One region of the Cellulomonas sp. JZ18 genome, then DNA from elsewhere that is predicted to be linked to it. Evidence: riboswitches for the same ligand, from Rfam matches in the RefSeq annotation. Region 1 holds a riboswitch; each other region holds the start of a gene.
The links. Region 1 has a riboswitch for S-adenosylmethionine ahead of GC089_RS03005 (rhodanese-like domain-containing protein). Riboswitches for the same ligand answer to the same signal wherever they lie in the genome.
Positions count from the first base shown of each region.

Region 2: it holds a riboswitch for S-adenosylmethionine, as region 1 does, so the genes downstream of both, GC089_RS00435 (methylenetetrahydrofolate reductase) here and GC089_RS03005 (rhodanese-like domain-containing protein) in region 1, are expected to answer to the same signal.
Region 3: it holds a riboswitch for S-adenosylmethionine, as region 1 does, so the genes downstream of both, GC089_RS01005 (hypothetical protein) here and GC089_RS03005 (rhodanese-like domain-containing protein) in region 1, are expected to answer to the same signal.

Region 1 is NZ_CP045245.1:664,911-667,163, reverse strand. Features, by position in the region: gene GC089_RS03010 (aminotransferase class V-fold PLP-dependent enzyme) at 1-290, opposite strand, end outside; SAM riboswitch class IV at 322-435, opposite strand; SAM riboswitch class I at 681-782, shown strand; gene GC089_RS03005 (rhodanese-like domain-containing protein) at 788-1,231, shown strand; gene GC089_RS03000 (O-succinylhomoserine sulfhydrylase) at 1,228-2,253, shown strand, end outside.
Region 2 is NZ_CP045245.1:88,537-90,789, forward strand. Features, by position in the region: gene GC089_RS00435 (methylenetetrahydrofolate reductase) at 1-1,038, opposite strand, end outside; SAM riboswitch class I at 1,130-1,237, opposite strand; gene GC089_RS00440 (hypothetical protein) at 1,399-1,620, opposite strand; gene GC089_RS00445 (DNA-3-methyladenine glycosylase I) at 1,673-2,253, opposite strand, start outside.
Region 3 is NZ_CP045245.1:216,205-218,457, forward strand. Features, by position in the region: gene GC089_RS01000 (hemerythrin domain-containing protein) at 1-333, shown strand, start outside; gene GC089_RS01005 (hypothetical protein) at 439-1,113, opposite strand; SAM riboswitch class IV at 1,130-1,243, opposite strand; gene GC089_RS01010 (DUF6318 family protein) at 1,310-1,939, shown strand; gene GC089_RS01015 (hypothetical protein) at 2,173-2,253, shown strand, end outside.

The sequences.
Region 1 (2,253 bases):
GCCTCGTAGAGGGCGGTGGAGACCTGCGAGAGGTAGCCCGCACCGCGGTGCACCGACGCGTACAGCGGCAGGACCTCGGCGACGCGGGCCGCGACGGACTCGAGCGCGGGCGCGCTCGCGGCGCAGTCGAGGTTCGCGTAGGTGCGGCTCGTGCCGTCCACGAGCGGGACGGTCGTCGAGGCGCCCACGACGGGCAGGAGGGGTCCGACGCCCGGCGCCGCGGCGACGGGGGCGGTGGCGGTGCCGGACACCTCGTCCGCACACGCGAGGAGCTCGGTGATCGTGGTCATGCGTACCTCCACTGCCGGAGGGACCCCGCGGGTCCCGCGCTTGCCGGCACCGGGCGGCGCGCGGCCAGGTCGTCACCCGGGGCACCCCACCGCGGAGGAGGGTTGCCGGCCAGCGAGCCGGGGCTTCGCGCTGGCGCTCATGACCTGCGTCGAGGATCGGCGTGCGCCGCGGCGGGTGTCAACGCGGACACGCCGTCCGTCTCTCGATCCGAGACGCCCCGTCTCACGACCCCGTCACCCGGACGGACCCGTCGCGCCGAGCGCGCCCGGTACCGGCCGAGCGCACCGGACATGACTGGCGCGCTCGCCCGACGAGTGGCGCGCTCGGCGGGGCGGCGCCGTCGTGAGACGCGCGGCCGCGCCCCTCCGCGTCCGGCGTAGCATCACCGGCGACCATCCAGAGCGGCCGAGAGATCTGGCTCGACGACGCCGCAGCAACCCGCGGGACCCGCACGGGCCCGGACGAGGGTGCTACCGCCAGACCGATGGGAGGACGCATGGCCGTGCAGCCACGCCCCGCCGCGGGGTACGCGGGCGACATCACGCCGACGCAGGCCTGGGAGCTGCTGCGCGAGGAGCCGGACGCCGTGCTCGTCGACGTGCGCACCGACGCCGAGTGGCGGTACGTCGGCGTGCCGGACCTGCGCGAGCTCGGCCGGCACGCCGCGCTCGTCGAGTGGGTCTCGTACCCGTCCGGGCGTCCCAACCCGCAGTTCCTCGACCAGCTCGCGGCTACCGGCGTGACGCCGGGCGACGGCCGGCCGGTCGTGTTCCTGTGCCGCTCGGGCCAGCGGTCGATCGGTGCCGCCCAGGCGGCCACCGCGGCGGGCTTCGGCCCGGCGTACAACGTGCTGGAGGGCTTCGAGGGCCCGACCGGCCCGGACGGCCACCGCGGGCACGAGGGCTGGCGCGCCGCCGGCCTGCCGTGGGTGCAGCCGTGAGCGCGCGCGTCCCGGGGCCCGGTGACTGGGACGACCACCGCACCGACCGCTCCACCCTGCGCCCCGACACCCTCGCGGTGCGCGGCGGGCTGGTCCGCAGCGGGTTCGGCGAGCTCTCCGAGGGCCTGTTCCTCACGCAGGGGTACGCGTACGCGTCCGCCGCGGAGGCCGAGGCGGGCTTCGCGGGCGAGGTCGACCGCTTCCTCTACTCCCGGTACGGGAACCCGACGGTCTCCACGTTCGAGGAGCGCCTGCGCCTGCTCGACGGCGCCGAGGCCGCGTACGCGACGGCGACCGGCATGTCCGCGGTGTTCACGACGCTCGCCGCGCTCGTGCGCCAGGGGTCGCGCGTGGTCGCGGCGCGCGCGCTGTTCGGCTCGTCGGTCGTCATCTTCGACGAGATCCTCGCGAAGTGGGGCGTGCGGACCGACTACGTCGACGGCCACGTGCCCGAGCAGTGGGAGGCCGCGCTCGCCACACCCGCCGACGTGGTGTTCTTCGAGACGCCGTCGAACCCCATGCAGGACCTGGTCGACATCGCCGCCGTCAGCCGCCTCGCGCACGCGGCCGGCGCCGTCGTCGTCGTCGACAACGTGTTCGCCACGCCCGTGTTCTCCCGGCCGCTGGAGCACGGCGCCGACGTCGTCGTGTACTCCGCGACCAAGCACATCGACGGGCAGGGCCGCGTGCTCGGCGGCGCGATCCTCGGGTCCGAGGGGTTCGTCCACGGCCCCGTGCAGACCCTCATCCGCAACACGGGACCGTCGCTGTCGCCGTTCAACGCCTGGGTCCTGCTCAAGGGCCTGGAGACGATGAGCGTGCGCGTGCGCCACCAGGCGGCGTCCGCGCTCGAGCTCGCGACGTGGCTCGAGCAGCACCCGGGCGTGGCGCGCGTGCGCTACCCGTTCCTTCCCTCGCACCCGCAGCACGACCTGGCCCGGGCGCAGCAGAGCGGCGGCGGCACGGTCGTGACGTTCGACCTCGCGGTGCCCGGCGACGCGAGCGCCGACGTGGCGAAGAAG
Region 2 (2,253 bases), 580 kb from region 1:
CGTCGTGGGGACGGCGGCGGCCGGGCGGCCTCCGCGCAGGTCGGCGCCGTCGAGCAGGTCGAGTGCCGCCTCGTGCTTGTTGAACGTGTAGACGTGGACGCCGGGTGCGCCGCCGTCGAGCACCGCCCGGACCAGGTCGACGCCCGCGCGGATGCCGCGTCGGTGGCGCTCGAGCGGGTCGTCCACCGACCCGAGCAGGTCCAGGAGCGTGCGCGGGACGGGCACCCCCGTCAGCTCCTGCACGCGCAGCAGCCGGGCCGGGTCGGTCGTGGGGATGATCCCCGGGACGATCGGGATCGTCACCCCCGCCCGACGGGCCTCGGCGACGAGGCCCAGGTACGCCTCGGCGTCGAAGAACACCTGCGTGATGGCGAAGTCGGCGCCGGCCTCCTGCTTGGCGAGCAGCGCCTGCACGTCCTGCTGCCGGGTCCCGCCGGTGGCCTGGTTGCCGCGCGGGAACGCGGCGACGGCGAGCGACAGCGGCCGCACGCGCGCCCGCACCGCCTGCGCGGGCGAGCCCGCGCACCGGCGCTGCTCGACCTCGCGCAGCAGCGCGACGAGCTCGGCGGCGGTGGCGACGCCCTCCGGGTGCGGCTGCCAGTCCGCCTGCCCGGCGGGCGGGTCGCCCCGCAGCGCGAGGAACGCGCGCACGCCCTCGTCGAGGAACTCCTCGACCACGGCCGCGACCTCCGCGCGCGAGGTGCCCACGCAGGTGAGGTGCGCGATCGGGTTCAGCGTCGTCTCCCGGAGCAGGCGCGTGACCAGGGCGCGCGTCGTCTCGCGGGTCTTCCCGGAGGCGCCGTAGGTCACCGACACGAAGTCGGGCTCGGCGGCCTCGAGCTCCCGGACGGTCGCCCACAGGCGGGGCGCGGCGTCGACGTCGCGCGGCGGGAACAGCTCGAACGACACGGTCGGCCGGTCGAGCGCGGCCGCGGGGGCCCGCCGGCGCGCGGCGCGGGTGGCCGGCGCGTGCCCGTCGACCGGCGCGCGCCCGTCGGCGGGGGCACTCGCGGCCCGCGCGTCCGCCACGGCGGTCATCGCGGCGTCCCGGCGCAGGGCCGGGGACGAGGGCGGGCGGCGGCCAGGCAGGACGTGCCGCCGTCCGTGGGGTCGGCGACGTCAGGGCGCACGATCATCGTCACTCCATCGTTCCTGGCGGAAGCACCCACACCCTCGACGAGGAGGGGGGTTGCTGCGGCGTCGCTGAGCCAGGTCTCTCGGCCGCTCTGGATGGTCGGCGTGAAGCGTAGCGAGCGGTCCCGTATGGCGGACAGGGGTGACCGCTGCATGAGACGCGGCGTGTCGCGGGGCGGTCAGGCGCGCCCTGAGCGGGTGAGGACGTGTGCCGACGGGGGTCGCCCTCGGCGGCCCGAGCGCGCGACGTTCGGCGTCGTCGCGTCAGCGCTGGCGGCGGCGGAGCCCGTCCGGCGGCGGCTGCTCGCGCGAGGGGCGCGGCCTCGGCACGCCGAACCACGCCGTCGGCGAGCCGGCGGGTACGGCGAGCAAACCGTCCTGGACGGCGGCCAGGACGCTGGGGTCGGGCGCGTCGGCGCTCTCCCACGCGTCGTGTGCGGCGCGCACGGCGTCGTGCCGTCCCTCGCCGTCCCGCTGGTCCACCATGCCGGGCACCCTAGTCCCGTCGCTGGTCCTGGACACGCGTCCGGACCGCGTGTCACCCCAGTGGAGCACCGGGACGCGCTCCGCCCGGTGCGCCGGTCACGGACGCGCCCGAACGGCGCAGCGCCACCGGGCAGGTCGCGACGTGGTCGTCGACGACGCCGCACGCCTGCATGGCCGCGTACGCGGTGGTCGGCCCGACGAACCGGAACCCCAGGCCGCGCAGCTCGCGCGCCAGCGCGCGGGACTCCGGCGTCGTGGCCGGCACGTCGGCGCCGCCGCTCGGACGCGTGCGCGTTCCCTGCGGCGCGTGCGACCAGAGCACCTCGTCGAGGCTGCGCCCCGCCTCGTGCAGCGCGAGCACGGCGCGCGCGTTGGCGATCGTCGCCTCGATCTTGGCCCGGTTGCGCACGATCGAGGCGTCGGCGAGCAGGCGGGCCACGTCGCCGTCGCCGAAGCGCGCCACCACCTCGGGGTCGAAGCCGGCGAACGCGGTGCGGAACGCCGGCCGCTTGCGCAGGATCGTGATCCAGGCGAGTCCGGACTGGAACGCCTCGAGCGCGAGGCGCTCGAACAGCGCGTGCTCGTCGTGCACGGGCACGCCCCACTCCTCGTCGTGGTAAGCGGCGTAGAGCG
Region 3 (2,253 bases), 450 kb from region 1:
CGCCTCTTCTGCACCGGCTTCTGCGCCGCGCTCGACGGTCACCACCGCCGCGAGGACGACGTCATGTTCCCCGAGCTGCTCGCGCTCGACCCGTCCCTCGCCGACGTGCTCGCCCAGCTCACGCGCGACCACAGCGTGCTCGCCCAGCTGCTCGGCTCGCTCCAGCAGGCCGTCGACGCGGGCCACGACGCGGCCACCCTCCACCGCCACCTCGACGGCATCGAGGCGATCATGGAGACGCACTTCCGGTACGAGGAGAAGCGTCTGCTCGGGCCGCTGTCGCGGCTGGTCGTCGACCGCGAGCCGCAGGAGGTGCTGGGCCCGCTGGCGTAGGACGGGCCGGGGCGGCGAGCTGCGCGTCGCCGCCACCCCGCCGCCGCGTCTCGGCGTGAAGCGTTGTGGTCACGTGGCGTCCACAACGCTTCACGCGGTGGGAGGTCAGGTGCGAGGACGGTCCGGCGTCACCGGCTCCAGCACGACCTCGTAGCCGGCCCGGTTGAGCGCCTCGACGTGGTCCGTGCCGCCGGTGTGGCTGCCGGGCAGGTCGCCCGGCGACATCACCGCGTCCGCGTCCGACGGGAAGACCTGCGTCCGCCCGCCCCGCTCGTCGTGCTGCGCGAGGACGACGACGTGGTCGTACCGGCCCCAGCGCGTGCGCATCGGCGGGTCGAGCCGGTAGAGCGACGCCGTGTGCGGGAAGACCGCGACGAGCGTCGGGTCGGGCGGCAGCGCGCGGAGCAGGAACGCGTAGCGGGTGCCGGTCGGGCGGACCACACCCTCGACGCACGGGGACGCGACGCCGTCCGTCGCGACGCTGCGGTACCGCGAGCCGACGCGGACGACGCCGCCGTCGTGCAGGCGGACCGTCGGGTCTGCGGACGCCGCGTGCTCCGCGAAGGGCCCGGTGTCGTGCACCCACCAGCGGACGGTGGTGCCGCCGGACCGCACGGCGAGGACGACGTCGCCGTCCACCCCGGCCAGCCGGTACGCCTCACCGGTCGCGGACACGGCGGCACGCACCCGCCGCGCGGCGGGCACGTGCCCGGGCTCCTCGCACACGCAGCCGGTCTCGGGTGCGCCGAGGGGCGTCTCGATGTCGAACGGTGCGGCCATGGGTCCTCCCGCGGAGGTCGAGCGTCTTCCCGTGCCGGGCGGCGCGGGCGGATCTTCCTCCGGGGGCACCGTGCGCTCGCGCGGTTGCCAGTCGGCCGCGCCGGAGGACGTGAGGCCGAGCTTCCTGATCGAGCACGACTGTAGGCGCCGGCGCCGACACCGCATCCACAGGGTGGGCAGCGCTGGCGTGCGGGCTGTGCCCAACCGGTACTTTCCGGGCATGCAGGGGCGACGACGCTGGGGCAGAGCTGTGTCCGCGGGGCTGCTGGTCGGGCTGCTCGTGACCGGGTGCACGCGCGCCGAGCCGACCGAGCCGACGCCCGAGCCACCGTCGCCCGCCACGGAGACGGCGCGTCCGACGCCGACCCCCTCGCCGACGGTCGACCTCAGCGTCCCGCCCACGCGTCCGGAGGCGATGGCGACGCCGAGCGCCGACGGCGCGGCTGCGGCGGCGTCGTACTTCATCTCGCTGTACCCGTACGTGTACGTCACTGGCGACTTCACGGAGTGGGATGCGATGTCGGCACCCACATGCGAGTTCTGCTCGGAGTCTCGTGTCGATGTGCAACGCATGCTGGACGCCGGGAACAGCACGACTGGCGCCTCGGTCGAAGTTCTCAGCGCCGAGGGCATAGAGCTCTCCCATAGGGAGTGGTACTCGGCGCGACTGCGCGTGAAGCAGGGAGAAGGAGTGGAACTGGACTCAGCCGGCACGGTCGTCTCGAGCAACCCCGAGGCGGTGTATGACTTCGACTTTGCCATGACGTGGCTAGAGGGGGCGTGGCGAATCGACTCGGTCGGGCTGCACCCTGCGGGGCAGGAGTGACTGGCGTCGGTCTGAGGGTGTCCCTGGTGGCGGTGGTGGTCGCGTTGTCCGCCGCAACTGGCTCCTCGGGGGCAGGTCAGGGATGGAACGGCAGGGGAAGCGCAGAAGGGCACTTCGAGTTCACGGCCTGGCGCGCGCAGCAACTCGCGAAGCGGAACGAGGGCGCCGCTCCTGAGGTGCGGCTCGCCGAGTACCAGCGTGCCGCTGCATGCCGGGAGGCAGCTGGAGTCTGGGTGATCGGGAACGGCGACGGCAGCTGCGCGCCCGGCGCGAACCCCTCGGGCGCGTACGACTGCGGCGAAGACACGGTCCTG